Regions from separate parts of the Paenibacillus sp. AK002 genome, predicted to be linked through region 2. Evidence: riboswitches for the same ligand, from Rfam matches in the RefSeq annotation. Region 2 holds a riboswitch; each other region holds the start of a gene.
What was found. A riboswitch is a leader RNA that binds a small molecule or an ion and turns the genes downstream of it on or off. The one in region 2 is predicted to bind cyclic di-AMP.
Positions count from the first base shown of each region.

Region 1: it holds a riboswitch for cyclic di-AMP, as region 2 does, so the genes downstream of both, M1D70_RS19110 (C40 family peptidase) here and M1D70_RS00135 (3D domain-containing protein) in region 2, are expected to answer to the same signal.
Region 3: it holds a riboswitch for cyclic di-AMP, as region 2 does, so the genes downstream of both, M1D70_RS02245 (hypothetical protein) here and M1D70_RS00135 (3D domain-containing protein) in region 2, are expected to answer to the same signal.

Region 1 covers NZ_CP096377.1:4,335,170-4,345,114, forward strand. Annotated here, with positions in the region: gene M1D70_RS19100 (2Fe-2S iron-sulfur cluster-binding protein) at 1-110, opposite strand, end outside; gene M1D70_RS19105 (stalk domain-containing protein) at 332-1,606, shown strand; gene M1D70_RS19110 (C40 family peptidase) at 1,727-2,203, opposite strand; cyclic di-AMP (ydaO/yuaA leader) riboswitch at 2,207-2,340, opposite strand; gene M1D70_RS19115 (hypothetical protein) at 2,603-3,130, shown strand; gene M1D70_RS19120 (ROK family protein) at 3,438-4,391, opposite strand; gene M1D70_RS19125 (copper homeostasis protein CutC) at 4,427-5,113, opposite strand; gene M1D70_RS19130 (leucyl aminopeptidase family protein) at 5,144-6,604, opposite strand; gene M1D70_RS19135 (ABC transporter ATP-binding protein) at 6,646-7,635, opposite strand; gene M1D70_RS19140 (ABC transporter ATP-binding protein) at 7,632-8,636, opposite strand; gene M1D70_RS19145 (ABC transporter permease) at 8,652-9,560, opposite strand; gene M1D70_RS19150 (ABC transporter permease subunit) at 9,573-9,945, opposite strand, start outside.
Region 2 covers NZ_CP096377.1:21,670-31,614, forward strand. Annotated here, with positions in the region: gene M1D70_RS00100 (PSP1 domain-containing protein) at 1-287, shown strand, start outside; gene yabA (DNA replication initiation control protein YabA) at 320-688, shown strand; gene M1D70_RS00110 (tRNA1(Val) (adenine(37)-N6)-methyltransferase) at 893-1,660, shown strand; gene rsmI (16S rRNA (cytidine(1402)-2'-O)-methyltransferase) at 1,657-2,550, shown strand; gene M1D70_RS00120 (AbrB/MazE/SpoVT family DNA-binding domain-containing protein) at 2,821-3,075, opposite strand; gene M1D70_RS00125 (HD domain-containing protein) at 3,399-4,688, shown strand; gene M1D70_RS00130 (TatD family hydrolase) at 4,785-5,549, shown strand; cyclic di-AMP (ydaO/yuaA leader) riboswitch at 5,755-5,969, shown strand; gene M1D70_RS00135 (3D domain-containing protein) at 6,239-7,426, shown strand; gene rnmV (ribonuclease M5) at 7,613-8,158, shown strand; gene rsmA (16S rRNA (adenine(1518)-N(6)/adenine(1519)-N(6))-dimethyltransferase RsmA) at 8,162-9,046, shown strand; gene yabG (sporulation peptidase YabG) at 9,161-9,945, shown strand, end outside.
Region 3 covers NZ_CP096377.1:527,234-537,178, reverse strand. Annotated here, with positions in the region: gene M1D70_RS02280 (carbohydrate-binding family 9-like protein) at 1-541, opposite strand, end outside; gene udk (uridine kinase) at 742-1,380, shown strand; gene M1D70_RS02270 (histidine kinase) at 1,719-4,040, opposite strand; gene kdpC (potassium-transporting ATPase subunit KdpC) at 4,043-4,669, opposite strand; gene kdpB (potassium-transporting ATPase subunit KdpB) at 4,749-6,782, opposite strand; gene kdpA (potassium-transporting ATPase subunit KdpA) at 6,805-8,484, opposite strand; gene M1D70_RS02250 (potassium-transporting ATPase subunit F) at 8,515-8,583, opposite strand; gene M1D70_RS02245 (hypothetical protein) at 8,742-9,152, opposite strand; cyclic di-AMP (ydaO/yuaA leader) riboswitch at 9,283-9,451, opposite strand.

The DNA of each region.
Region 1 (9,945 bases), 2.6 Mb from region 2:
GTAAGCTCGATGATCTGGTCCGGCACGGCTTCCATTCTCTCTTCCGCTGCCGGGAGCGACGAATTCTCTCCGCTGTTCCCGCCCTTTTTGTTTTTCCAGAATTTAAACACGCCTTTATCCCCCTATGCATGTAATCATCAGGTTATGTATGAATTCCTTCAATTATTATACTGGAAAGTTTAAAAAATCAACAAGCTTACTCTTATCGATTCTATGACATCATGCAATTGGAACTCTATGAAAATTTTGCTATACTAGCGTATGCTAGAGCAAATTCCATATTCTATGAATATCATTCTATTATTTTATTGGGTTGGAGGGAAACATTAGCATGCTGCATAGACGAATAGGAAAAACAGCCGTCGCTGCCGTTCTTGCCTTATCTCTGCTCGGAACCGCGCCCCATATCGGCCAGGTACACGCTGCGCCTGCCATTTCGGTAACGCTGGATGATGTTGCGCTTACATTCGACGCGGCTCCCAGGATAGACAAAGGGGTCACCTACGTGCCGTTCCGGACGGTCGGTGAAGCGCTGGGCATTCAAATCACTTGGAACAGCAAGACGCAAACGGTGAAGGCCATTGGCAAGGTGAAGGGTCAACCGACGGAAGTGCTGCTTCAAGTCGGGAGCTCGAGCGCAACCGTCAACGGTAAAAAAGTAAAGCTAGCCGCTCCCCCTGTCCAACGGGAAGGCCGCGTTCTGATTCCGCTGAGCTCGTTCAGCAGCCAATTCGGCGTTAATGTCGGCTGGAATCAGGCGACTCGCACGGTTTCCCTCGTGTCGCCGCAGCGCGAAATGCATCTAAGAGCCTTTTACGCTTTGCAATCTTTCCAAGAGCGGGATCTCGTACCATCCATGAATTCAGTCGCCTTCGGCTGGAGCCGCATTGATCGGGAAGGTCAGTTTACGCTTCAAGGCGACGAGTATCGTCTGCCTGCGGCGGCCGGCGACGTGACTCCGCAATCGATTGTTGCGGATGCAGCGGATCGGGAGATTAAACCGTACCTTATGGTTTACGCTTTGGACGGAAACGGCGAATTAACCAAAGTCCTCAGCGACAGCAGCCTTCGCCAAAAGTCCATTGAAGGCATCACGACCGCGGTGGCGGATAACGGATTCGGCGGCGTGGTGCTTGATTTCGAAGGGCTTGGTTTTAAACTGGATGCCGCGAAGCAGCAGAAGCTGCTGAATGATTACGTCAAGCAATTGAAAGCGGCATTGCCCGGCGACATTGCTCTGTCCTTAGCGGTCCCGCCACTGAACAGCGCCTATAAAGGCTATGATTACAAGACGCTGGCCTCCCTTGCCGATGATCTTATCGTCATGGCGTATCAGTACAATCCGGTCGGCACCAAAGCCCAGGTTCCTGAGCCCAACAGTTTGGTGGACCAAGCCATTCAGCAGGCACTTCAGGCAGGCGTTCCTAAGCAGAAGCTCCTGCTCGGCATCAGCTTAAGCAGCGAAACCGCCACATCCGTCGACGATAAGCTCGGCTTGGCCAAACGCTATGATCTGAAAGGTGCCGCCTTCTGGCGTCTGGGCTTGTTCCGTTCCTATAATAATGGCATGGAAGCCGCCGTGAATGCCTCTGTCGTAAAGGAATAATCTAGTGAATCTTTTCGCAGAATCCCAAATTATAATTTTCTCTAAAAAAAGAAAGCCTGACAAGATCATCTCTTGTCAGGCTTTCCGGTTATGTATCGAACTCTAAACTACCTGTTCCAATTAGCTTGCGCTTCCTACCAGTTTGGCATAATTCTCTTGACTCAATACGCGGCGCGCCGTAACATAACGCGGTTCGTAATACGAGTCGCTAAGCTTGCTGATTCTTACGCCCTTGCTGCTGGAAGCATGCGCAAATTGTCCATCTCCAATGTAAACGCCCGCATGGGAAATGCCGCTGCCGCTTGTATTGAAGAATACCAAATCTCCGACTCTCAGGTCCTCGCGATCCACATGAACCCCGGCTTTAGCCTGACTCTGGGATGTGCGTGGAAGATCTACGTCGAAATTTCTAAACATATACAGAATAAATCCGGAGCAATCAAATCCGCTTGTCGTTGTTCCGCCCCATTTATAAGGCGTTCCTACCAATTGCTTCACTTGATGCTGAAAATTCGGTTGTTGATCAGCATAGGCTGATACGGCACCTGAAGAAAAAATAATTGCAGACCCAAGCAATGTGATGACAAACTTCTTCAAAATATGTTCTCTCCTTCGATGCCTACGGAGTTAGCTAAGGGTTCGGTTGAAGGTTCCCTATACTCTCTATGGTACAAGAATAATTCACCCAAGACGGTTCCCCCGTTTTCACAAACGAAATTCGGCAAAATTCATTAACATTTTGTAACCTTCTCTTAATATAGTATACAAGCAAGGATGCTGTCAATAATATCCTAGAAATCTATCACTATATGTTAATCAATGTCGTATGGGCTGAAAATTTTCATGTATTTTCAGTACAGCATCTCACATACTCATGACAATTATGTAACTCTCCATCGAACCTCCGGCGACGTTTTATTAAAGGGCGTGCAACTTTTTGGCAGTTCGGAACGTTTACATATTCAGACAAGAAATCAAAGAGGTGATCCTTCGCTTATGAGTCAAATCACGATGGCTGAAGCTTTGGCAGTCCGGGCAGCAATCAACCGTCTTATGAATCAATTGATGTCGGAACGTTTGAACAACAGCAGCACGATCATTGAAAAAGGGGAAACGGCGGAGTATCCTGCACGCAGCGTGGATGCCATTACGGAAGAGATCGAAGCCGCCGCAGGGGATTACAGAAAGCTGGATCTGCTGATGGCAATCTCCAACACGACGCAGACCATTAGTTGGAACGGCTCCGACATGACCATCATGGAGGCGATCGAGCTCGCCAAACAAATGCGCAGCGATATCGGACAGCTTGCCCATCTCGGCTCCCGCAAGAAGCTGGAGCGCCAGAGCAGCCGGGGAAGCGGAGATGGCGCCGTAACGCTGTTTAACGTGGCCTTATACGATCCGGAAGCTTATCAGGCGCAGGCGCGCAAGAAGGAACGCGAAGTGACCAGGCTCTCCTCACTGATCGAACATGCTAACCATACGAGCATGATTACGTTCGACGCATCAAAATATATGGAATAGCGGAAGCCGCCGGCTCCAAGCCTGCAGGCCGCCTCGCGTGCGGGTTTGGAGCCGGCGGTTACCGTCGGCGGGCGGGAAAGTGCGGGCAACCGCTTATTGTTTGTCGGATACAAACAAACCTAATAGGAAACCAAAAACTCGACTCCAGTGAAAACGGATGACGGCTTACGGTTTACGCCTATCACCTGTCACAAGTTACGGACTTCTCTTACGCAAATAGGATCGCTCCGTTTCCCGCTCTCTTCATGAAATAATCAGAAAGCCGCCCTTGAAGGGCGGCTTTTGTTGCCTTTTCTTTATGAATATATTATTGGAACAAGGCTGCGGCTCCCACCAGGCCAACATCGTCCCGCAGTCCCGCAGGAACGATCTCGTACGTTCCTAGATAGGACGGCATGACCAGCTTATCCGTCATTTCCCGCAGCTGCGGGAATAGGAGCTCCCCTGCTCTGCTCACACCCCCGCCAACCACGATGCGATCGGGGTTGAAGCTGTGAATGACGTTAACCAGTCCAAGCGCCATGTAATAGACGGCGCGATCGATGACCTCTATTGCGACGGGGTCATGAAGACGTTTAGCCTCGAATACATGCCTGGCGTTCACGCCACCATCGGCTGCGGCCAGTTCGGAAATAACGCTGGGTTGGGTAAGCATCCGCTGGGATGCTGCCAGGCCGATGGCCGTTCCTGAAGCAAACACCTCCCAGCAGCCATGGCTGCCGCAATTGCACTGCGGACCGCTGGGATCAATGATATGATGCCCAAGCTCCCCCGCAAAGGAATTGCTGCCCAGAAACAGCTTGCCATCCAGCACGATGCCTGATCCGATGCCTGTGCTGAGCGTCACGTAAACCATATTCGTCGACCCTCGGCCGGCACCTCTTACATATTCGCCCCATGCGGCTGCATTGGCATCATTCAGCACCTGTACTTCCGTATTCAGATCACGTTCCATCCAGGCTTTGAGAGGGACGTTGGTCCATTCCGGCAAATTCGTGCCGTGAATGACAATGCCCTCCCGGCTGTTAACCGTTCCCGGCGAAGCCATGCCTACGCCTCGAAGCGGGTGGCCGCCCGACACGCTGCGAATCATGTTCGTAATTCTAGCGACCACTTCCTCGGCCGTACGCGCTCCGGCTGTCTCCATTTGCTCCCGGTTCAGCAGCTGTCCTTCGGAATCAAAGAGCGCTGCCGCGATCTTCGTACCCCCAAGGTCAACGCCAACCACAAATTCTTGCTGTTTATTCCATTCGGTTTGCAATTTTTGTTCACCTGTTTCCGATAGGTTTGCTACTTCTATTGATGTAAGCTATCAGCCAATGATCGCAGCTCGACCGGATCAATGGGCTTCAGCCCTGATCGGCCATACCGGACAGCTGAGCCGAAATGAACCTCGCTCACGCCGGTCTGGTCGATGAAATCGCGTATGATTTCCCACTTCAGGCCGTTCCCGGCCAATATCTTTAGCCCGCTGCCTGCGGCTTGTTCCACAAGCTCGCGGATCCTTGGGATTGCTTGCGGTGCCGGCTGCGGTCCTCCCGACGTCAAGACGCGGGTGACGGCCGAGTATTTCTGCAACGTACGCAGCCCTTCGAATTGATCCTCCAATTCATCAAAAGCCCGGTGGAATGTCACTTGCATATCGCCCGTCCATTCCAGCATTTGGGCCAAGGCGGCCTCGTCGATCTTTCCTTCCGGAGTCAGCATGCCAAGGACCACGCCAGCCGCACCCGCCCTGCGGATCGCCTTCACCTCCGCAACCATGGTTGCTATATCCAGCGAGTTATACACAAAGGATCTGCTATGGGGCCTTACCATCACATGGACCGGAATCTGAACGGCTTTCACGACCTCTTCCACGAGACCGATGCCCGGCGTGAGCCCGCCTTCGGTGATCGCCGTGATCAATTCCAGACGGTCCGCGCCATTCTTCTCGGCTGTGATGGCATCGTCCACGCATGTTGCGATAATTTCAAGCAGCATGTTCTTCACTCCTTACTGTCGTTGGTTCGCTTATGCAGGGCGAAACTGCTTCTCCACATAGTCCGCCAGCAGCCTGGCTCCATAGCCGGTAGCCCCTGCCGCGGAGTGAGGGAATTCCCGTTTATACTGGACCGTGCCTGCCATATCGATATGCACCCATTTCATGGTCTCCGCAACAAAATGACGGATGAACAACGCAGCCGTTATCGCGCCTGCCAAAGTCGACGTGCCTACATTCCTCAGGTCGGCATAATCGCTTCTGAGCTCGGATTCATACTCGTCCATTAGCGGCATGGGCCATAGGCGCTCTCCGTTGCGCTCCCCGATCTCGACCAAATCGGCCGTTATCTCTTGATCACCCCAAATGCCGGCAATCTCCAAGCCTAATGCCGCACCGACATTGCCGGTAAGAGTAGCGATATCGATCACCTTATCTGCGTTAAGATGGGCTGCGTGCAACAGCGCGTCCGCAATGATCAATCTTCCTTCTCCGTCCGTATTCGCTACCTGAACGCTCAGGCCGTTCGGATAGTGAACGACGGAAGAGGGAAGCATCGCATCCGGCCCCGATAAATTATCCGCTACGGCGATCAATGCCGTAACCCGTACCGGAGCTTTCCGCGACACCAGAATATCCATGGCGCCCACGACGGCGGCTGCGCCGCCCATATCCATGCGGGCATCGCTGATGTCTCGGCCGATCTTAACGTTCATGCCGCCCATATCAAAGGTAACGCCTTTGCCGATAAGCACGATATGAGGGCTTTCCTTCCCGGATTCCGCTCCATTGTAGGAAATCTCGATCATCGCTGGCTCGTATTTGCTGCCGGCACCCACGGCGATCAGTCCGTTCATCTGCCGGTCATGAAGCTCTTGTCCGCGGTATACGTGAAGGTCTACGGGCGCTTTTTTGAAACGATCCTCAACGACCGCAACAAACGCCTCCGGATTTAACGTCTCAGGTGATTCATTCACCAAGTCTCGGGTGAGCTGCGTTCCTTCGATCCGGATTTCCGCCGTCCGGATGATGGCTTCCATATCTTCACGGGAAAGCCCCTCCCAGTCCTCTTGTCGAAGATGAAGGGACAGGGCTTGCAGATTGGCCGTAACCCCGCGATGCTTATTGAATTGATATAATCCGTACAGCCAGCCTTCCAACCACGCTTGGAGTTCTTCCTCCGCCGAAATCCGCGAAGCTGCTCCGACATCGCGGGATGCCGGGCGGATCAGCACTGCGCTTGATTTATTCTCCTTGAGCAGCGCTCTCGCGGCTGAAGCGCCCGTTCTTCTCACCTGCTCCGAAGTCAGGTTAGAACGTGGCCCCATTCCGGCAACGAGATCGTCCGACTCGTGCTCGGAACGTCCATAGAACCAAGTCAGCGTCATGCTTTGCTTCCGGGATTCCGTTACGCGGTAATGAGACTCTTCCCCCTCATAAACCGCATAAATCGAAGTATCTGCCAACTGAACTTCATCGATGGTGATGTTCATATCTAGCCCTTACCTCCTTTTTATGAGAAAATCGATGCCTGTTACGCCTTTTTCATGATTTCTTCGTCATATAAATGGCAAGCCACCTGATGTCCCGGCTCAATCTCACGGTATACAGGCGTAATCTGTTTGCATACTTCCATGCAGGAAGGACAGCGGGTATGGAATCGGCAGCCTGTCGGCGGATTGACCGGGCTCGGCAGATCCCCCTTCAGAATGATCCGTTCCTTCTTCATCTTCGGATCCGGAACCGGCACCGACGACAGCAGCGCTTGAGTGTAAGGATGAAGCGGGCGATCATACAGCGTATCCTTATCGGCCGTCTCCACGAGCGCGCCCAGATACATGACGCCGATCCGGTCGCTGATATGCTCAACCACGCTGAGATCATGGGAGATGAACAGATAGGTCAGGCCGTATTCTTCCTGAAGATCCTGCAGCAGGTTCAATACCTGGGATTGAATGGATACGTCCAGTGCCGATACAGGCTCGTCGGCTACAATCAGATTGGGGCGCACGGACAATGCTCGGGCAATGCCGATGCGCTGGCGCTGCCCGCCGCTGAACTCATGGGCGAAGCGTTCGGCATGGAAGCTGTTCAAACCGACCGTTTCCAACAGCTCGCAAGCCAGTTTATCGCGCTCTTTGGAACTCAGCTTGGTATGAATCAGCAAGGGTTCCGCTACGAGCTCTTTGACTTTCATTCTTGGGTTAAGGGAAGCGTACGGATCCTGAAAGACCATCTGCATGTCTTTGCGCAGCGGACGCATCTGATTTTCGTTGTATCCGCTAATGTCGGTTCCGTTAAAAATCACTTCGCCGCTATTCGGCATCAGCAGGCGGGTCACCAGCCGGCCGGTCGTCGATTTGCCGCAGCCGCTCTCGCCAACCAGGCTGAAGGTCTCGCCCTTATGGATTGCGAAGGAGATGCCATCCACGGCACGGAGCTGCTTGGACGTACCGAAGAACCCTTTTTTCACCGTGAATGATTTCTGCAAGTTTTTTACTTCTAATAAAGGTGTTTCTTTCATGCGGTTTCTCCTCCCTTCGAGTGACCTTCCTGTGTCAGCCAGCAGCGGCTTTTGCGATGTTCTTCATTTACAACGGGGAGAAGCTCTGGCTCCCGGGAGAGGCACTGCTCCATGACAAACGGACACCGCGGAGCAAATTTGCAGCCTTGCGGCATGTTCCGCAGATCCGGCACATTCCCCGGAATGGATTCCAAGCGGCGCACCTTTTGTCTAAGCTTGGGTACCGAATGAATGAGTCCTTTGGTGTAGGGATGCTGCGGGTTCTCAAACAATTCCTCGACCGTCGCCTCTTCGACGACTCGGCCAGCGTACATGACAACCACCCGGTCACACATTTCAGCCACAACGCCGAGGTCATGGGTAATGAGCAGCATGCCCATTTCCTGTTCCGTCTTGAGTCGATTCATCAGATCCAGGATTTGAGCCTGAATCGTAACGTCCAGGGCGGTTGTCGGCTCGTCCGCGATCAGCAGCTTCGGATTGCACGACATGGCCATCGCAATCATGACCCGCTGGCGCATGCCGCCGGACAATTGGTGCGGATAGTCGTCCACGACCTCGTCCGCCCGCGGAATGCCGACGAGTTTGAGCGAATCGATGGCATGCTGCCGCGCTTTCTTGCGGCCGTATCCCAAGTGCAGCATAATCGCTTCCTCCAGCTGCTTTCCGATCCGAAGGACGGGATTCAGCGACGTCATCGGCTCCTGGAAGATCATGGCCAGCTCATTTCCGCGATAGCGGCGCATTTCTTTTTCCGACATTTGCACGAGATCCTTGCCCTCAAAGCTTACCGAGCCCCCGGATATTCGGCCGGGCGTGTCTTTAAGAAGCCTCATGATGGACAGGGAGGTCACGCTTTTGCCGCATCCGGATTCACCCACGAGCCCGAGCACTTCGCCTTTATTGATATGAAAATCCACTCCTGCTACGGCAAGCACCGATGAGCCATCGCGTTTGAATTCGGTTTTGAGACCTTTAACTTCAAGCAATGTTTGCGTCACGATCTATCCCCCCTATTAGTTTTTCGTCTTCGGATCAAGGGCATCATTCAGTCCGTCACCGATCAGGTTGAATGCGAGCACGGTCAGGAATATGAGAAGCCCCGGATAATACACGATATGGGGTGCAATACTCAAGTAATCCCGACCCATGCTGAGCATGGCGCCCCAGTCCGGTTCCGTCGGCTTGGCCCCGAGGCCGAGAAAGCTTAACGAAGAAGCCGCCAGAATGGCGCCGCCGATTCTCATCGATACGTTGACGATAATGCTGGGAACCGTCTCGGGAAAAATATGTTTCCAGATAATCCGGTTATGCTTGGCACCCATGGACCGTGCTGCCTCTACATATAAAGATTCCTTTGCGGAGAGCGTCACGCTTCGAATGATTCTGGCAAACGACGGGGTCCCGAAGACCGCCACCGCAATGACTACATTGGATAAGCCCGGTCCCAGTATCGCCACGATACCGATGGCCAGCAGCAGGTCAGGGAACGAGAACATGACGTCACTGCCCCGCATGATGAGGCGATCCAGCCACCCGCCATAGTACCCGCTGATCAATCCGAGAATCGTGCCCAGCACGGCGGATATAAATACGGCGCTTAAGCTGACCGACATGGTCAACCGTGTACCGTCGATCAAGCGGCTGAGAATGTCGCGGCCGTACTCGTCCGTGCCTGCCCAATGAGCAGCAGACGGGCCTTGCATCATCGCATCATAGTTTGGCTCATTGGGAGGATACGGAACGATATGCGGACCGATCACCGCCAGCACAAGTAGTAACAAAATAAAACCGCTTGATATAACGGCAAGCTTTTGTTTCAAGAATTTAGACGTAAACGCTTTGAATTTGCCAGTTGCCTGACTCTTTGCAAGCATATCCTCCGGTGCGGAGGAATGGACCGTCACTGTTGAATTGTCGCTCATGAGCTCCCCCTCCTATTTCGATGCATACCGGATTTTTGGATTCAGTACACCGTACAATAAATCGACAATCAGGTTAATCAGGATAAATTCGGCTGCGAACAGCAATAGAAGCGCTTGAATCACGGTGTAATCCCGAAACGCGATGGAATCTACCAAGAGACGCCCCATGCCGGGAATACTGAATACCGTCTCGACCATAACCGAGCCGCCCAGCAAAAATCCGAACTGAAGGCCCGCTACGGTCACGACCTGGATCAGGGAGTTGCGCAGCGCATGCCTGCCGACAACGACGAATTCCCGCAAGCCCTTCGCGCGTCCGGTCCGGACATAATCCTCGCGCATCGTTTCGAGCATCGAAGTACGGGAGTATCTTGCCAACATGGAC
Region 2 (9,945 bases):
GTGATTTTGAGCCGGTATCGATCAAGATGGCAAAGGATCAAAGCCTATCGCTCAATCCGACTAAAATATCCGGGCTATGCGGAAGATTGATGTGCTGCCTAAAGTTTGAGCATGATAATTATGAAAGCGTGAAAGAAGAGCTTCCATCCGCTGGGAAACTGGTCGTTACTTCGCTTGGAGAAGGCAAAGTAGTCGGGCTCAATGCGGATAAGCGGACGGTTCATGTTCAGCTGTTTGAAATTGGAAAGGTCAAGGAACTTCCAATGGATGACGTTGTCATCAAATAGTCCAATAGAATGTTTATTTTCGGGGTGTAGACTTGGAGAAGAAAAACATTTTTGTGCTCATTCAAGAGTTGGAAACACAGATGGGACATATACACAGTGAACTGGGTGGACTTAAGCTGGTCATCAAGGAACTGCTGGAAGAGAACCATCGCCTCAGTCTTGAAAATGAACAGCTCCGGAAAATTTTAAAGAGGGAAGTCAATCCGGCAGAATTGGAAAACCCAGTTGCTTTACAGCCTCAGCCTCATGTGAAGGATGAGGAACATGAAGATGTGGTCGGTGAGGGGTATGATAACCTGGCACGGCTGTATCATGAAGGCTTCCACATTTGCAATGTCTATTATGGGCATCTGCGGACGGAAGGGGATTGCCTGTTCTGCTTGTCTTTTTTGAATAAATAAGAAGCCGTAGGGGAAACTGCCTACGGTTTTTTTCTAGAATCGAAAGGTTATACTGTAAGGATCGCGAGTGAAACATATGGCTGCTTGTCATGCAAGTGTGAAGAGCAGCCTTTTACGTATTTCATATCATCAGGCAAGGGTGGAAAGAGCTATACACCATAGTACCGGGGATATGACGAATTATAGAGATAAAGGGTTGAAACCATGAAATTGAAAGAAGTGTTATTGCACCCATCCGAGCGGATCGATGATCTGCTCACCCATGAGCTCGGCATCATTCAAAGCGAAGAGGTATTCAGCTTCTCCATGGATGCGGTCCTGCTTGCCAGGTTTGCCAGCATACCGCGCAGGGGCCGGATTCTGGATATGTGCACGGGTAATGGGGTGATTCCCATTCTGCTGTCGACACGTACAGGCACGCCGATCGAGGGGATTGAAATTCAGCCCAGACTTGCGGATATGGCCAGACGGAGCGTAGCGATGAATGACCTTCAGGACCAGATCACGATCCATGAAGGCGATCTGCGGGAACTGTACAAGGAAAAGGGATATGGTGCGTATGACCTGATTACGGTCAATCCGCCTTATATGCCGATGAATGGCAGCGACTTGAAGCTGAATGAGCATCAGGCGATTGCGAGGCATGAAATTCACTGTACGCTTGAAGAAGTCATTGAGTCCTGTGCAAGGCTGCTCAAACAAGGCGGGAAGATGAGCATGGTTCACAAGCCTCTGCGGCTGGCGGAGATTATCACCCTGATGAACAAATACCGGATTGAGCCGAAGGTCATCCGGTTTGTGCATCCGCGCGTGAAGATGGAAGCCAACATGGTCCTGATCGAGGGCATTCGGGACGGAAAGCCCGAGGTTCGGCTGAAGCCACCGCTGATTGTGTATGATGAGCAGGGGAATTACGGACCGGATTTTATGGAAGTTTACTATGGAACACATGAGGATGAGACAAAAGAATGAGAAATCTGGTGCAACAGAGTTATGCCGACCGGGGAGCGGGAAGTCCGGGTTCGCTGTATTTGGTGGCAACGCCGATCGGGAATTTAGAGGATATGACGTACCGCGCCGTACGCATCCTCCAGGAATGCGATATTATCGCGGCAGAGGATACGAGGCAGTCACGCAAGCTGCTGACCCATTTCGAAATTCCGGCTAAACCGCTCTTTAGTTATCACGAGCATAATAAGGCGGCAAGCGGTCCTGAAATCATACGTTATATAATAGAAGGAAAAAATGTGGCACTCGTCAGCGATGCCGGTCTGCCGGCGATTTCAGACCCTGGCAGTGATCTGGTTTCGCTTGCGATTGAGGCAGGAATTTCGGTCATTCCGATCCCGGGAGCCAATGCGGCGTTATCCGCCTTAATCGTGTCGGGTTTGCCGACCGAACGGTTTACGTTTATCGGCTTTTTGCCGCGGGAGCGCAAAGATATCGTCCAGCAGCTGCAAGCTTTGCAATCGGCGCAGGGAACGTTGTTATTTTATGAATCTCCGCATCGCGTGAAGAAGACGCTGGAGATCCTGCAGGAGGTACTGGGAAATCGGAAGGTGACCTTGGCACGGGAACTCACCAAGCGCTACGAGGAATTTGTCCGAGGCAGCATTTCCGAATGCCTGGACTGGCTCACGGAGCATCCGCCACTGGGGGAATATTGTTTGGTGGTGGAGGCCGGCAGTGCAGAAGAGGAGCAGAAAGAGAAAAATGCCTGGTGGCAGGAGCTTTCGCTGGAGGAGCATGTGGGGCACTATGAGCGGGAAGGACTAAGCCGCAAGGATGCCATGAAAAAAACCGCGGGTGATCGCGGCGTATCGAAAAGGGACATCTATAACGCACTCCTGACGGAGTCGTGAATATGGCTTGCCTGGCCCAAGGGGGATAAACAAAATAGCCCCACAAAGTGGAGCCTAAGCTTTGATGCTTATTCCAAATACTTTACGGGGACCCCAAAAACATATCAATGGGGTTAAAGAATGGATTACGTTTCACTGAAAACTTATAATTCTTTAATCCCAAAAAAAAGACCCTCCTGCGGCCGGGTTCATAGCCGAGGAAGGCACCAAGGAGATATGAAAAAGGTTAGAATTAACAGAATGTAATAATGCTATTATATACTAAAAATCTTAATTTGTCACAGGTGTAGGGATTTCCGAGATACATTCATGGCAAACAATTTTACCTTTGAAGTAAGTGACGTTCTCAGCGTTACCACAGAAGATGCAGGCAGGCTCATATTTCTTAAGCATGATGCGTTCGCCGTCTACATAAATCTCCAATGCATCTTTCTCACCAATTCCGAGCGTGCGGCGCAACTCAATTGGAATGACGACCCGTCCAAGCTCATCGACTTTCCTTACAATTCCTGTTGATTTCATCATAACTTATAAATGCCCCTCTCGCCATAATTTAAAAAAGTCATAATTCGACATAGTTCTAGTTTTTATGTTATTTATAGTACCAACGATTCCCAAAACAGTCAACCTATATTTTTGAAAAATCGGAACCTGTTTACGAAAATATAGTGAACAAAAGCCTTATATAGCAACGGAATTACCATAATCGAACCAATTTTTGCGACGATTTTGGATTTGTCGATTTGGAAAGCGTGATTTTACGTTATTCGACACGGTTCGACATTAGATGTCAAAAGAAGTGTTTAACGGCTAAAACCAAAGCGTGAACGAGAAGGAGTTGAGATGAAATGCATTCACCCATTTCGGAAGAAAAAGTGTTTAAGGACCCCGTCCATAATTACATTCATGTGCAGGACGACATTATATGGCGGTTAATCGATACCCCGGAATTCCAGCGGCTTCGCCGGGTCAGGCAGCTGGGCACTTCTTTCCTGACCTTTCATGGAGCTGAGCACAGCCGATTCTCCCATTCTCTTGGGGTCTATGAAATTACGAGAAGAATCATCTCTCAATTTGAACGGAGAGGGTATTCCGATTGGCCTGCCGAAGAGCGGCAAGTTGCGCTCTGCGCGGCGCTGCTGCATGATGTGGGGCACGGACCTTTTTCCCATTCCATAGAAGAAGCTTTTCATATGAACCACGAGGATTGGACATGCCGGATCCTGCTCGGAGATACTTGCGTCAATCGGGTACTTCAGGAGCTCGGTGCCGATTTTCCCGAGAAGGTCGCCTCCGTTATTAACAAAACCTACGATAAGCCGATTGTCATGAATCTGGTCACTAGTCCGCTGGATGCAGACCGGATGGATTATTTGCTAAGGGATGCTTACTATACGGGAGTCAATTATGGAACGATTGACATCGACCGAATCCTGCGGATGCTGCGGCCGTACCGGGATCGGGTCGTCGTGAAGGAATCGGGCATGCACGCGGTGGAGGATTATCTCATGTCGCGGTATCAGATGTACTGGCAGGTGTATTTTCATCCCGTCACCCGAAGCTCCGAAATCATCCTGCGTCAAATCTTTCGCCGTGCCAAGGAGTTGCATGACCGTGGATATGCTTTCCGGTTCATGATCGAGCCGCTGCCTGCGCTGTTTTCGGGGAATATCGGCGTTCATCAATATTTGCGCCTTGATGAAGCCTTGATTCAAACGGCCTTTCTGCAATGGACGGAAGAGGAAGACCCGCTTCTTAGCGAATTATGCGGCCGTTTCATGCACCGGAAGCTCTACAAATACGTAGAAATCGACAACATCGATCTGGAAACCATCGACGGGATCCGTCAAGCGTTCCGGGCCGTGGGGCTGCATCCGGAATATGACCTGGAGATTGATTTTCCAACGGATCTTCCTTATGATAAGGTTCATTCCGATATGCCGCTTAACGAGAAACAGATTCTCCTTCTCGACCGGCATGACGAGCTGAGGGAAATCTCGGAGGTATCCGATATCGTACGCTCGATCAGCGGCATTCATAAAGGGCGGTATCATCTTTATTATCCGGAGGAGAAGGTGGGCCCGCTCCTGGGTCAAATGCCGGAGAGGATCGCCGGCGTCTTCAAACAACAGCATTAAATCAGGCATAACAGGACAACCGTTAATACCCTTGCATTCAACCAACTAATGGAAAATAGACGACATAGAAACGACAGGAAGGAGAGTGTGGATAGTATGCTGTTCGACACGCACACTCATATGGACGCTCCCCAATTCGACGAAGACCGGGAAGCTGCAATTCAGCGGGCGCTTGAAGCCGGCGTTACGCGGATGATCAATATCGGATTTAACCGGGAGACGATCCCGACCACGATGAAGCTGGCCGAGACTTACGATTTTATATATGCAGCGGTAGGCTGGCACCCTGTAGATGCGATCACCATGGAGGATCAGGACCTGGATTGGATCGCCTCTTTATGCAGTCACGAGAAAGTGGTGGCAATCGGGGAGATCGGCTTGGACTATCATTGGGATACGTCCCCCAAGGAAGTGCAGCACCGTGTGCTTCGGCGCCAGATCGGGCTTGCCCGGGAATTGAACATGCCCATTGTCATTCATAACCGGGATGCGCATGAAGATATCGTTAACATTTTGCGTGAGGAAAAAGCCTCCGAGGTCGGCGGTGTCATGCATTCCTTCTCCGGAAGCTGGGAAACGGCAAAAATGTGCCTGGATATGGGATTCCATATCTCGTTTGGGGGGCCGATTACGTTCAAGAATGCGAAGCAGCCCAAAGAGGTTTTGGCAAAGGTCCCGCTTGATCGATTATTGATCGAAACGGACGCGCCTTACCTGACACCTCATCCCTTCCGCGGGAAACGAAATGAGACCGCATATGTAAAATTGGTGGCGGAGGCGGCGGCCGAAATTAGAGGGTTGTCCTATGAGGAATTGGCCCAAATTACCACCAAAAATGCACTGGAACGATTTGGTATTTAACGAAAACAAGAGCAAAAGCGATGAAAAAGGGAGCATTTTCGATTAATTAAAGTTTTTTAATCAGAAAAGGCGTTGATATTACAATATTTTAACCTTTTACATGAGAAAATGTGGTTGAATGTTGCTTTACAACCTGCATACAAACAGGATATCATCTTTTCAGTGATAAGAAGCTGCGATGTGCAGATCGCAGCCGAATATTTCATGAACCGTCTCGCTTAATCTCCGAAATTCTGGAGAACGGGGGAACCGATACTGCGGTGCATACTGGTCTGGATGCACGAAGCTGTATTTGATTTCTTTTTCGGGTCTTTGGGGTGAATTTGAAGGATCTCGCCATGAGCGGGCATCCGGATATAGGGCGTCTCTCTTACGTCCGAACCCGACAGCTAACTCCGTAAGCGAAATAAGAGGGGAAATCTCGTGCATACCATTTCCATGATTTCATTCATCAGGAAGCCACGTTAGAGCCTCTAGTACTCTTTCAATGGCTTCTTTTATTTTTGAATAATGGAGACGGGTCCATCATACTCTTGGTAAACAGGAGGTGATGGCAGATGGACGGAAGACGGGAATTGACGCAGGGTGTAGATAGATAGCAGGGCGCCCTGTGAGAAAAATTGCTATAGTCACGTCAAATGCATTCATGCGTTTACCTAGACGGCGGGACTATGAAGGAGGATGGAATAGTGGGCATTTTTCAACCTGAAGAAACCCATGAATCACAATCATCCAGCATGTCTTACGCATTGAGATGGAAGCATGACAATTTGCGTCAACTGATGTTGCTCGGCGCCATGGGTGCCGTTACGGTATCACTTCTCATATCGTTGGTTGTACATGACCAGGCAGGCAAGGAAGTTCAGCTTGTCGTCGACGGCCGGGTCACTACGGTGGAAACACGTGGATCGTTGCTGCAGGAATTGCTGGATGAGCAAGCGATCACGTTGAGTCCCCAAGATCAAATTTCGATGCCCCTGAACGGCGCGATCCGGGACGGAGACCGAATTATTATTGACAGAGCTATTCCAGTCAACGTTACGGTAGGCAGCAAAACCAAAACCATATTTACATCCCAGGATACAGTTGATCATGTACTCAAAGAGGCTGGCGTTACGATCCAGGGTGAAGATATAGTACAACCGTCGCAAGACACGAAGCTGACCAGCAATATGAATATCCATGTCGTTCGCGTCACGAAGCAAAAAGTTAAGGAAACGGAAGACCGCGAATTCCGTGTGATCAAGACGGCCGATCCATCGCTTGAAAAGGGCGATAACCGCGTCATTCAGCGGGGCGAGCCTGGTCTTATGGTGAACCATTACGAGAAGGTCTACCACAATGGCAAGCTGGTTTCCAAGACGAAGGTCTCCCAAGAAATTGAACGCAGAACAAAGGATAAAATCATTGCCGTAGGTACGAAAAAAGTGGAGAAGCCTGTTATCGTCCAGGCGGCAGCCACCGATGTAAAAGCTACACCGGCTAAATTGTCCGGCACGAAAAAAGTAACGACCGCCAAGGCTGTGGAGAACAACGTGGTCTCCCGCGCAGGCGTTGATTTTAAATACAAGAAGGTATTGAACAACGTGTCGATGACGGCGTATTCGGCCGAGCAGCAAGGAATCGGTACGCGTACCGCATCCGGCACTCGCGTTACGGAAGGTCGCACCATCGCCGTTGATCCTAACATCATCCCGATCGGGTGGTGGGTCTACATCGAAGGCATTGGCTTCCGCCGTGCTGAAGATACGGGCGGCGCCATCAAAGGCAACAAAATCGATGTCTATTACGATTCGTTGAAATCGGCCATGAATTTCGGCCGGAAGAGCGGTCGCACCGTTTACGTGATCGGTCCGGTTAAACCTGAATTGAACTAGACGCATGAATTCCAATTTACTTTGCCATTCTAATGCTATACTATTTAGCTTATAATATATGATGATCAAGAAGAGGGAATATTTCCTCTTCTTTTGTTTTGTTAAGACCGGAGTAATCAAGGCTAAACGGGTTGAACCTTAACGTTGTACAGGCCTGCTCGGCTTAGGAAGGAAGAGAACGAACGCATGATTAAAGAAGTGATTGTCGTGGAAGGCAGAGACGATACCGTTGCCATTAAACGGGCCGTAGAGGCCGATACGATCGAAACCGGCGGTTCAGCGATCAACAAACAAATCCTGAAGCGCATAGCGCTTGCCCAGGAGCGCAGAGGCGTTATCATATTGACGGACCCTGACCATGCGGGAGAACGAATCCGCAAAATCGTGGATCGGGGCGTACCCGGCTGCAAGCACGCCTTCATCCCGGAAGCGGACGCTACCCGAAAAGGGGATATCGGCGTGGAGAATGCCTCGCCAGAGGCGATACGGCGCGCGCTGGAGCGGGTTCACACGTCTTTTGAGGGTAGAGAGAGCCTGATCAGTTTGGAGGATCTGCTGGAGGCGGGATTATCGGCTCACCCGGAGGCCGCGGCAAGACGGATGGCGATGGGTAATCTGCTGGGCATCGGATACTGCAACAGCAAGCAGTTCCATAAACGATTGGCCATGTTTCAAATATCGCGGGAAGAATTTCTGGCAGCACTTGCACAGCTGGAAGAAGGGGGCATTTAGCCAATGAGTCGGATCGAGGATATATCAACACCAAGACGGACGAAGGAGATCATCTCACGCCATGGATTCTCCTTCAAGAAAAGTCTGGGCCAGAACTTTCTCATCGATCAGAATATTTTGTACAAAATCGTGGAAGCTGCAGGACTTGATGAAGATAAGGGCGCGCTCGAGATCGGGCCTGGCATCGGTGCACTGACGGAGAAGCTGGCGCAGACGGCAGGAACCGTCACCGCAGTCGAAATCGATCAGCGCCTGATTCCCATCCTGAAGGAAGTCCTGGAGCCCTACGGGAACGTGAGGGTTCATCATGGGGATGTGCTGAAGGTGGATCTTCATGAACTGTTCCGTCAGGATTTCGGGGACGTATCGAAGGTAAGCGTGGTTGCCAATCTGCCGTATTACGTGACGACGCCGATTCTCATGAAGCTGCTGGAGGAGAAGCTGCCGCTGGAGAACATCGTGGTGATGATTCAGAAGGAAGTGGCCGAACGGATGGCCGCTGCACCGGGAAGCAAGGATTACGGAAGTCTCAGCATTGCCGTTCAATATTACAGCGAGCCAAAGCTGGTCTGCATCGTGCCGCACACGGTGTTCATTCCGCAGCCGAACGTCGAGTCGGCCGTGATTCGCCTGGCGGTCCGGGAACAGCCTCCCGTTCGCGTGGAAGACGAACGCTTCTTCTTCGAGGTGGTCCAGGCTTCTTTTGCACAGCGACGGAAGACGATTGCCAACAATCTGAAGAGCCGGTTCTTCCCGGGTGAGGGGCGCGAACGGCTGGAGCAGCTGCTGCAGGAAGCAGGAATCGAGCCTTCACGGCGCGGAGAGACGCTTAGCATTGAGGAGTATGCGCGGCTTAGCAACGTGCTGTTCGGCGCCAATATCCGTTGACGCACCCTTTCGGGAGTCCCTGGAGCTTACGAATGGCCTCCGCGCGATAAATTGGCGCTGAACAAGAACCAATAGTCACAGTAGCCCATACCATAGGGTAGGGGTGATGTTGTGATGAACTTGGGAGACTTGGTCGTTCGTAAATCCTACGGCGGCGATGTAACGTTCCGGGTAGAAGGCATGCGGCAAAATAATAATATCGTCATCAAAGGGACGGAATTCCGGTTACTGGCCGATGCTCCCGTTGATGATTTGGTTACGGTCCCGCATCCCACCTTAAGCGAACGAACAAAGCAGGCGCAGATCAAAGCCAATGAATCGCTGGACCGCCTGCAGAAGCAAAGACAGGAGCAGAGCGAGCGTCAACTGGCCAGCCTGCGGCATATTGAAGGCGGCCAGCTTGCGGATAAAGGATACTTTGACGTGCCGGGCAAGGTGCTGCATTTGGATGGAGATCCCCAATATCTGAAGAAGAGCATGACCTTGTACAACCAGCTTCGGGTCCCAGCGGAAGGCCATTATATCAATGAGTCGGGGATGGCCGATTCATTATATCGTCTTCTTCCGCGGGTAAGACCTGATATCGTTGTGATCACAGGGCATGATGGGGTTCTGAAGAGACGTCAGCCATACGATTTATATAGCCTGGACAGCTATAAGAATTCCCACAACTTCGTCACGGCGATTCAAGTGGCGCGTCAATATGAGCGGAACCTGGATTCCCTGGTCATCGTGGCCGGAGCGTGCCAATCGCATTTTGAGGCGCTGCTGCAGGCTGGGGCCAATTTTGCCAGCTCGCCGGGGCGAATCCTCATCCATGCGCTGGATCCCGTCTACGTCGCCGCTAAAGCGGCCTATACGTCGGTCCGGGATACCGTGAACATCCATGACGTGGTCCA
Region 3 (9,945 bases), 510 kb from region 2:
CTTGGTCGTCTTCGTCAATGCGGTAAAAGTTCACGTTCCAGCTTCGTCCCGCTTCCGGCGGATTCTGAAAGTTCTGCGCCGGAATGCGAAACTCGTAAACCAAATGTCCCTTCCCATCGTTCTCTACCGTGGTCAGAAGGCCGGTAAGGTCCCACTCGACATCGCTGTCCGTGATCGACTTTTGCCCATCGTTACGGATCCGCGCATCAAATACAACATTGTTCGGGCTCACCTCAAGCTCGATATATTCCAAGCCCTCTCCTGCTTCATCCATAAACAGCTCCACGACATCCTGCTCATACAGCGGGTCATCCCGATGCCGATACTCCGAGACGATATGGGAATCCCGGCAAACAAACTGCACGTAGAAGCATTCGGCGCTCCAGCAGGCGCGCACCTCCGTCGCTTCCTTCGCGGCAAGCCCGGTCACGGTGTCGCTCAGGGCCACAGCTTCATAGCGGCTCCAATCGACGCTTCCCCGATTCTCTCCCTGCTGAAGGTATATGGCGGGCTTGCATGGGTAAATAGCGGTATAACGCATGATCATCCCTCCGAAACATTTTCAATTGTAGTCATGATATCCTCTATGATAAGTCATACAGATTCGGTTCGCTATTCCGTGGTAAGAATAAAGAACATGAGGAAATCCCATCTTTTGTTCTATGCTCCCATAGTGAAAAGAAGCGCATGCTGTGCTACAATAATAAAATTGCAAACTCTAGGGAGGGTTATGGATTCGCCATGCTCATAATTGGTATCGCCGGCGGCACCGGATCGGGCAAAACAACGGTTGCCCGCTCTGTCATTGACCGTCTTGGTTCAGATAAAGTCACGTTTATTTCGCAGGATAACTATTACAAGGATCATAAAGAGCTCAGCTTCGAGGAACGCGAAGCGATTAACTATGATCATCCGTTCGCTTTTGACAACGAGCTGCTCGTCGAGCATCTCGGGATTTTAAAAAGCGGACAACCCGCTTTCGCACCGGTATATGATTTTACCGCCCATGCCCGCTTCACGGATCAGACCATCGAGCTGAAGCCGAACAACATCGTCATCATCGAAGGTCTGCATGTGCTGTCCGATGAGAATCTGCGCAAGCTGCTACACATTAAAGTGTTTGTGGATACCGATCCCGATGTGCGCCTGCTTCGCCGGGTCGTACGCGATATTGAGGACCGCGGCCGGACCATCCAGTCGATCCATAATCAATACCTGACAACCGTCAAGCCGATGCATGAGGCGTTCATCGAACCCTCCAAGAAATACGCCGACCTGATCATTCCCGAAGGCGGAGAGAATGAAGTCGGCATTCGCCTGCTTTCCATCTTGACCGAGAAATATTTGACCGGCGACCGCACGCTGTCGGGCGAATCATAAGACAAGCTTGTACGTCGGCCTTTAGGCATGTTGGCAGCATGAAAAAAGCCCGCGGATCTGTAATGACAGGTCAGCGGGCTTCTTGACGTGGTCCGTTCGCTTACGCGCTGGTAAGCCAGCCTGCGCGTATGCTTGCACTCTTCCGCTTCCGAGCGTGCTGCGGTCTGTGCGTTCTTGTTCTCTGGAATAAGCGTTCCCGGTGTTTTTGTTCTCCGGATTGTTGCGTTATCCGCGTTTTCTGCGATTCCTGCGTTCACTGCTTTTCCTGCACTTTCAGCATTTCCAAGTCTCTGCGTCACCGGTCCTCTCAAAATATTCAGCTCCCGGCGCTTCAGCCGTCAAACGTGCGGATCGTAATCCGCAACCACGAGCACGTCCATATGCCTTGAGGATCGCAGCAGGCTCCTGATCCATTTCCGCCTGGAAAATAGCTTCCATCCGGCCATCTGCGGCTGGCCGATAATGATTTGGGTCGCCTTAACCTCGTCTGCTGCCGCGACCAATCGGCCAGGACAGGCGCATGCCGGCCCCCTTCTTACCGGCAGCATTGTGAAGGTGCCCCCAAGACGCTCCGTTAACGTCTGAAGCGCCGTCAGGCGCTGCTCGTCGTCATGAGACAGGCTGTGATGACCTTTCAGAGGGAATGCCACATACCAGGCCGCCTTCAGCCGATGGGCGATCCGGAAGCCGCGGCGAATGAGCCGCTCCGCTTGCGGCCCCCTGGCAACCACGACGTAGATAACCTCCTCGCGCCGCCACGGCCCCCGAAGCGAGCCGCTGCGCTGCCAGGACTCCAGCCTCTCGTCCACATCATCCGCAATTTCCCTTAAGGCAAGCTCTCTTAGGGCGATCAGGTTTCCCGTCTTGAAAAAATGGCTGAGCGCCTGATGAACCTTCTCTTTCGCATAAATGTTCCCGTCCTTCATCCGCTGCCGCAGCGACTCCGGCGTCACGTCGACGAGCTGAACCTCATCGGCCGATAGCAGGATATGATCCGGTATCGTCTCGCGGACTCGAACGCCTGTAATCTGCTCGACGGCATCATTCAAGCTCTCCAGATGCTGCACGTTCACGGTCGTGATGACGGAGATGCCGGCCGACAGAATATCCAGCACATCTTCATACCGTTTCTTGCGCTTGCTTCCGGGCACGTTCGTATGCGCCAGCTCATCCACGAGGACCACGTCCGGCCTCCGGCGAATGATCTCATCGGTATCCATCTCCTCAAGGCGCGATCCGCGGTAATCCACCCTTATTCGCGGGAGGGTCTCCAGATTGCCCACCTGGGACAGCGTATCCTTCCGGCCGTGCGTCTCCAGCAGACCGACGAGAACCGTCAAGCCCTTCTTCAGCAGATCGTTGCCTTCCCGCAGCATCGCATAGGTCTTCCCTACGCCCGGGGCGGCGCCGATATATACCTTGAACCGTCCCCGCTTGACCTGCTCGATCTTCTGATCCAGCTCCTGTTCATTCAAGCGGTGAAACGATTCGGAAGAGAGCCGCTGCGGATGGAGCCGGGCCGGGATGATCCGCTCCCCGTCATGTTCCGCCCGATCCGCAACCATAAAAATATCAATTCCGCGCGTTTTCTTGAGCAGATCCTGAATAATCGACCCCTGCCAAAGCTCTTGCACGCGCGTCTGCTTCGAATGGCCGAGCACAATGCGCGTAACGTGGTGCTCCAGCGCATACTGAACCAGCATGTCAGCGAGCTTCCTCCGGGAACGGAGGGGCAGCTCCTCCATTTTGGCGCCTATCCGCACCGCGAGCTTCATCATGGAGCGCTTGAAGGCGGCCTGTTCTTTGGTAAGCTCTACTCCCGGCTTCACAAACGTGACGGCCAACAGCTCGCCGTTTAATCGCTTCGCGATCTGCTGCCCGCGCCGCATATAGATGGACCCATTCCAATGGTATTGGGTCGACACCAGTATTCGCTCATCGGCTCCCGATGGGCCGATGAGCCCCTGTTCCTTGCGGTACCGCTCCAGTGAATGGCTGACGCCTTCGGCAACGAGGCGGAGCGTCAACTCCCGAAGTACGGCTAGATTGCCCTGTTTCCATATGCTCCCGCCTCCAAGCAGGCCGCCTTGTGCCCGTTCCAGCATCGTTTCGGGCGTTACGTCAATAAGCACCACCTCGTCGGCGCTCTCCAGCGTATCAGCCGGTACGGTATGGCTGGTTTGAATGCCCGTCAGCTTGGAGGCAATGCCCTGCACGTCCTCCAGCTCATACACATTAACCGTCGTGATGACGCTGATTCCCCGGCTTAACAGGAATCGGATGTCACCCAGCCGTGTGGCATGCCGCGCTCCCTTCCGATTGCCATGGGCAAGCCCATCGACAAGCACCACCTCCGGGTTGCGCTGCATCAGCAGATCCAGATCAAGATCTTTCTTCTCCACGCCGTCCTCCATCCAATGAATGCTGGGCACCCGCTCCAGATCCCGGACCTGCTCCACCGTTTCCGGGCGCTGCATCGTGGATACCGCACATATGACGACATCGATGCCTTGCAGCCTCAAGGTCTGCCCTTCGCGAAGCATATGATAGGTTTTTCCCGATCCGCTCACGGCCCCGATATATACCTTGAGCCGTCCTTGATGGAGCTTGGAAATCGACCTTAAGAGCTCCTCCGGCGATTTTCTCCGAAAGGGATCCATGATCAGTTAAGAAGCTCTTGGAGACCCAGATTCAGCTTCAACACATTCACGCGAGGTTCACCGAATACGCCCAAATCCCGTCCCTCCGTATATTCCTTTACCAGCTGATCAAGCTCTGCTTCCGCAATTCCGGTCAGCTTGCTGATCCGCGGAATCTGAATGCTCGCAGCCTGCGGCGAAATGTGAGGATCCAATCCGGAGCCGGAATTCGTTACCAGATCGATCGGCACCTCACTCACCGGAACATCCGGGTTGTTCTTCGCCCATGCTTCAATCGAGGCCTTCGTTCGTTCAACTAAATCCGGATTGGAAGGGGCATAGTTATTGCTGCCTGAGCCGGCCCCGTTGTATTCAATGCTGGACACCCTGCCGTGAAAATATTGCGGCTCCGCAAAGTCCTGGCCGATCAATTCCGATCCGACCACCTTTCCGCCCCGATCCGTGACCAAACTGCCGCCGGCTTGCTTCGGCATGAGCAGCTGCGCCGCTCCCGTCGTGACCAGCGGATAAAGAATTCCGCATAACACGATAAATACAAGACTCGTTCTCAGGGCCATGCCCAGCGAGACACGGGCCGCGCCCACCCCGGCGCGAGGCGCCGGCGATGATTTCTGCAATGGCTTATTCATGGTTCATCGATCCCTTCTTCTATATCTTCCTTAAATAGCAGACCGGGATATCTCGATAGGCCAGCTGCGATGCTTCCGCCTAAATCCAGAGATGCACGATCATATCAATCAGCTTAATCCCGATGAACGGCACGATCACGCCGCCTAATCCGTAGACCAACACATTGCGCTGCAGCAGCTTCGACGAGCTCATCGGCTTATAGGCCACACCCTTCATCGCAAGCGGAATCAGCAGCGGAATGATGATGGCATTAAAGATCAGCGCCGACAGAATCGCCGACATGGGAGAACCCAGTCCCATGACATTGAGAACGTTCATGCTTGGAATAGCAGCCGCGAACATCGCCGGAATGATCGCAAAATATTTGGCGACATCGTTCGCGACGCTGAAGGTGGTCAGCGCGCCGCGCGTCATCAGCAGCTGTTTGCCGATAGAGACCACCTCGATAATCTTCGACGGATCCGAATCCAGATCCACCATATTGGCCGCTTCCTTGGCTGCGGTGGTGCCGCTGTTCATCGCCAGCCCCACATCGGCCTGGGCCAGCGCCGGGGCATCGTTCGTCCCGTCCCCGGTCATCGCCACCAGCTTGCCTTCGGCTTGTTCTCGGCGGATGACGGCAATCTTGTCTTCGGGCTTGCTCTCCGCAATGAAATCATCGACGCCCGCTTCACGGGCAATCGTCGCTGCGGTGAGCGCGTTGTCGCCCGTGCACATGATCGTCTTGATGCCCATCCGGCGCAGCTGGTCAAACCGTTCCTTCATGCCCGGCTTCACGGTATCCTTCAGGTAGATCAAACCATAGATGCGGTTATCCACGGCGACAGCAAGCGGGGTTCCTCCCTCTGTGGCGATGGCGTCGCTATTTGGCGTCAAATCCGAAGGGAGGGGGCCTCCTTGCGACTGCACCCACGCCTTGACGGCATCCACCGCGCCCTTCCGGACTTTCCGGCCATCCCTCAGGTCCATGCCGCTCATCCGAGTTTCCGCCTTAAATTCGATGAATTCCGCCCCATCCGCCATGCTCTCATCCACTGCGAAACCTTCCTTCCTCAGCAGCTCCAACACCGACCGTCCTTCCGGCGTCTCATCCTGCAGCGAGCTCACCGCGGCCCACCGGGACACCGATGCCTGCGACTCGCCGCCGACGGGAATCAATCGGCTGGCCATCCGGTTACCAAACGTAATGGTACCCGTCTTATCCAGAATCATCGTGTTGATGTCACCGGCGGCCTCAACCGCTTTGCCGGACATCGCCAGCACGTTGAACTGCGTTACCCGATCCATGCCGGCAATCCCGATCGCCGACAGCAGCCCCCCGATCGTGGTCGGGATCAGACATACCAGCAGCGAGATCAGCACCGGAACGGTCAACTCGATGCCAAGATACTTCGCGATCGGTGCCAGCGTCACAACCACGATCAGGAAGATCAGCGTTAAGACGATCAACAGCGTATTCAGCGCAATTTCGTTTGGCGTTTTCTGCCGGGAGGCCCCTTCGACCAACGAGATCATCCGGTCGATAAACGATTCCCCCGGATCGCTCGTAATCCGGATGCGGATCGTATCGCTGACAACCCGGGTGCCCCCCGTGACTGAGCTGAAATCTCCTCCGGCTTCTTTAATGACGGGGGCGGACTCCCCGGTAATCGCCGATTCGTCAACGGATGCAAGGCCCGCAATCACTTCCCCGTCCCCGGGAATCATCTCGCCCTGCGCGACAATCACGATATCCCCTTTGCGCAGATCCGTGGACGGCACGGATTGTACCCCGCCGTTCTCCATCACTTTGCGGGCCGTCATTTCCTGCTTCGACTGCTTAAGGGAATCGGCCTGCGCCTTGCCGCGCCCTTCGGCAAGCGCCTCTGCGAAGTTAGCGAACAGCAGCGTAAACAGCAGGATGACGAATACGGTCAGGTTAAATCTGCTACTGCCCTCGGTACCGAAATAGGACGGAAATATCGTCATAAGCAGCACGACCAGAGTCCCGGCTTCCACGACAAACATGACCGGATTTCTCATCATCAGGACGGGATTCAGCTTCGTGAAGCTGTCCTTCAGCGCCTGACGGACCATCTCTTGGGACATCGCTCTTTTTCTCGTATTATTCATGGTAATAGGCCACCTTTTCTATTTAACGAATCGTCAGATGCTCGGCAATCGGTCCCAGCACCAGCACAGGCAGGAAGGTCAAGGCACCGATGATCAGGACCACCGCGATGAGAATGCCGGCAAAGAGCTTATTATCTGTCCGGAACGTCCCGAGCGTCTCGGGAACCCACTGCTTCCGCATTAGCGAGCCGCCAACCGCCAGCAGGGCGATCATCGAAATGTAGCGCCCGATCAGCATGACCAGTCCAGTGCTGATGTTCCAGAACGGCGTGTTATCCGCAAGGCCCTCAAACCCGGAGCCGTTATTGGCCGCGGATGACGTGTATTCGTAAAGCACCTGCGAGATGCCGTGAAAGCCCGAATGGGCAATGCCCGCCTGTCCCGCATCCGTCATGAGCGCGAGCGCCGTAGGAGCAAGGATAATCAATGGGTGTACCAGAATGACAACCGCAACCAGCTTCATTTCCCGGGCCTCGATTTTTCTGCCGAGAAATTCGGGGGTACGGCCAACCATAAGACCGGCCAGGAACACCGCCAGGATCGCGTACATGAGCATATTCATCAGCCCGACGCCTTTTCCGCCAAAAACGGAATTCAGCATCATCAGGGACAGCGGCGTAATCCCGCCGAGCGGCGTGAGCGTATCATGCATGTTGTTGACCGACCCGGTCGTGGCTGCGGTTGTCACCGTCGTAAACAGGGAGGATTGGGCGATCCCGAACCGGAACTCTTTGCCCTCCATGCTGCCTTGCGAGGCGTCGATGCCCAGCTGGTTTAATGCCGGGTTGCCGTTGGTTTCGGCAGCGTAGTTCAGGGACAGGAAGCCGATAAACAAGGTCATCATTACCGAGAAAATAATCCAGCCCTGCTTGCGGCTCTTCCCGAACAAACCAAATGTGTAAGGAAGCGCCGCCCCGAGGCACCACATGGATAGAATCTCGATCACATTGGTCAGCGGGGACGGGTTCTCGAACGGATGCGACGAGTTGGCCCCCATAAACCCGCCCCCATTGGTGCCAAGATGCTTGATCGATTCGAGCGCGGCCACCGGACCCACCGCTATTTGCTGCTCGCTACCTTCCAGCGTCGTGACGCTGAGCGTAGGCTTCAGTGTCTGCGGCACCTGCAGCGCCACCAGCGCCATCGCAATGATGAAGGCAGCCGGAATGAATACCCGGGTATGCGCCTTAACGAAGTCCTCAAAAAAGTTGCCGACGGTCATGCCCTTGCTGGTCACCGCCCGGATAAAAGCAATCGCCACGCACAGCCCGGTCGCCGCGGACGTGAACATCATCATCGTAATGACGGCCATCTGGGCCAGATAAGACAATCCCGACTCGCCGCTGTAATGCTGAAGATTCGTATTGGTCATGAAGCTGATAATGGTGTTGAACGACAAGGTCGGTTCCATATGGCCGATGCCGTTCGGGTTCAGCGGCAGCACCTTCTGCAGCCGCAGAATCAAGTAGCCCGCCGCAACCAGCACGATATTCGTCAACACAAAGCTGACGGCATATCCTTTCCATGTCATCCCCTTGCGTTCTTTTAAGCCGATCAGAGCAAAGATCGGTTTCTCCGCCCAGGAGAACCATCTGTCCGTTCCATTGCTTTCATTGCGAAACACCTGATATAGATAAGTTCCCAGCGGCTTGACCAGCAGCACCAGAACGAGTATAACGATGGCAATTTGTAAAATGCCCATGACGAATGCCTTCCTCCTTCAGCCGATTCCCTAGAATTTTTCAGGGTGAATCAGCGCATAAATCAAATAGAGAAAAATAAAAATCGTGAATATCAACATGATCATCACGGCTGATCAGCCTCCGGTTCCGAAACCACGCGCCCGCACCAGGACATAAACAGCATGAGCAGTCCGTAGGTTCCTCCCAAAATGAGTACCATAACTAAATCCTGCATGAATGTAACCTCCCCTAACTCTTGTGGCGTCAGTCCAAACGCTTAGCTCATAACGGCTGCCATCAGAAAGGACACCTGATGATGATTCGTATGAAGCACCACATCGGCACCCAGCCCTTTGTATATCAAGCGCGGATTGCCGGAATGGGTGATCACATAAATCGACTCCGCGGTCCATGTCCGGCAGATCCGTAAATAGCGGCAGCACAGATTCAAGCTGCTTTCGAACAGAAACACCTTGCTGACGGGAAACTCGGGAATGATCCAGGTCTGCTCGTCTCTTGTATCAATCAAAATGATGGGTTTGCAGCCCAGTTCTCGCAGCCTCAGCTGCTCAGCCCGGTTGTTGGCTATGGCCGCAAACGGAACACGTTTGTGCATCAGCTGGCGGACGAATTCCTCCCCGGCCTTGTTCGGCGCGGATACCAGGATGTATTCCTGTGGTTTCTCCATCTTCGTTTCTCCTCCTAAGGTCAGAAAGAGAAGGCAACAACAAAGAAGCCTGCGGAAAGAGAAGAACTCTTCCCGCAGGCTTCTTAACAGGACACGGTGAAATACACCGTAGCCCAAGTCCACGACAATCGTTGCCTCTCTCGATACGCTTACGAGGTTAGCTGACGGATTCGGGCGTGAGAGTCGCCCTACCCATAGACCGTTATCTTGTCTATAGGATTCACCCCAGAGAGATCAGATTTATCTCCCGACTGGTTCCCCCGTTCCTTTTCCATTCAAGGACTCAGCGAAAATTGAATACGAGTAGCAGTAATTTTATTGCGATTTGACTTGTCGTCCGACTGGGCATAACAGCAGCGACAGGAGGTTTACGCGGTGAGAGTCGCCTCTACCTTCAAATCTCAGCAAGGCCCATGGTACCTTCTCCTAAGATTCGATCCATAATGAACCCGGCGCAGCTCTCACACTGCCTTTAGATCTTTATGGAACGACTGTCCGTAAGCCTTGGTCGTTGATGACCGTCAACTCATAGTTCGTATCATACGACCGGCCCTGCAGGATGTAAATGTGAGCAAAAACACATCTGGCGTTGTGTCGAACAGGAACCAAGCAGTATTTCGTTTTTATCTTCCGAATACTGCTCTATACTATGTATTTCTCTTGTTTTCTCGTATTTATCGCAATCCAACGAGATACCGAGATTTTGCCACGATAATAGATGACAGGATGGTTTGTACGCGTTTTCTTTTGCCGTTTTCATCTATTTTCAGAGTGTACGCGTCACAAACGGTCA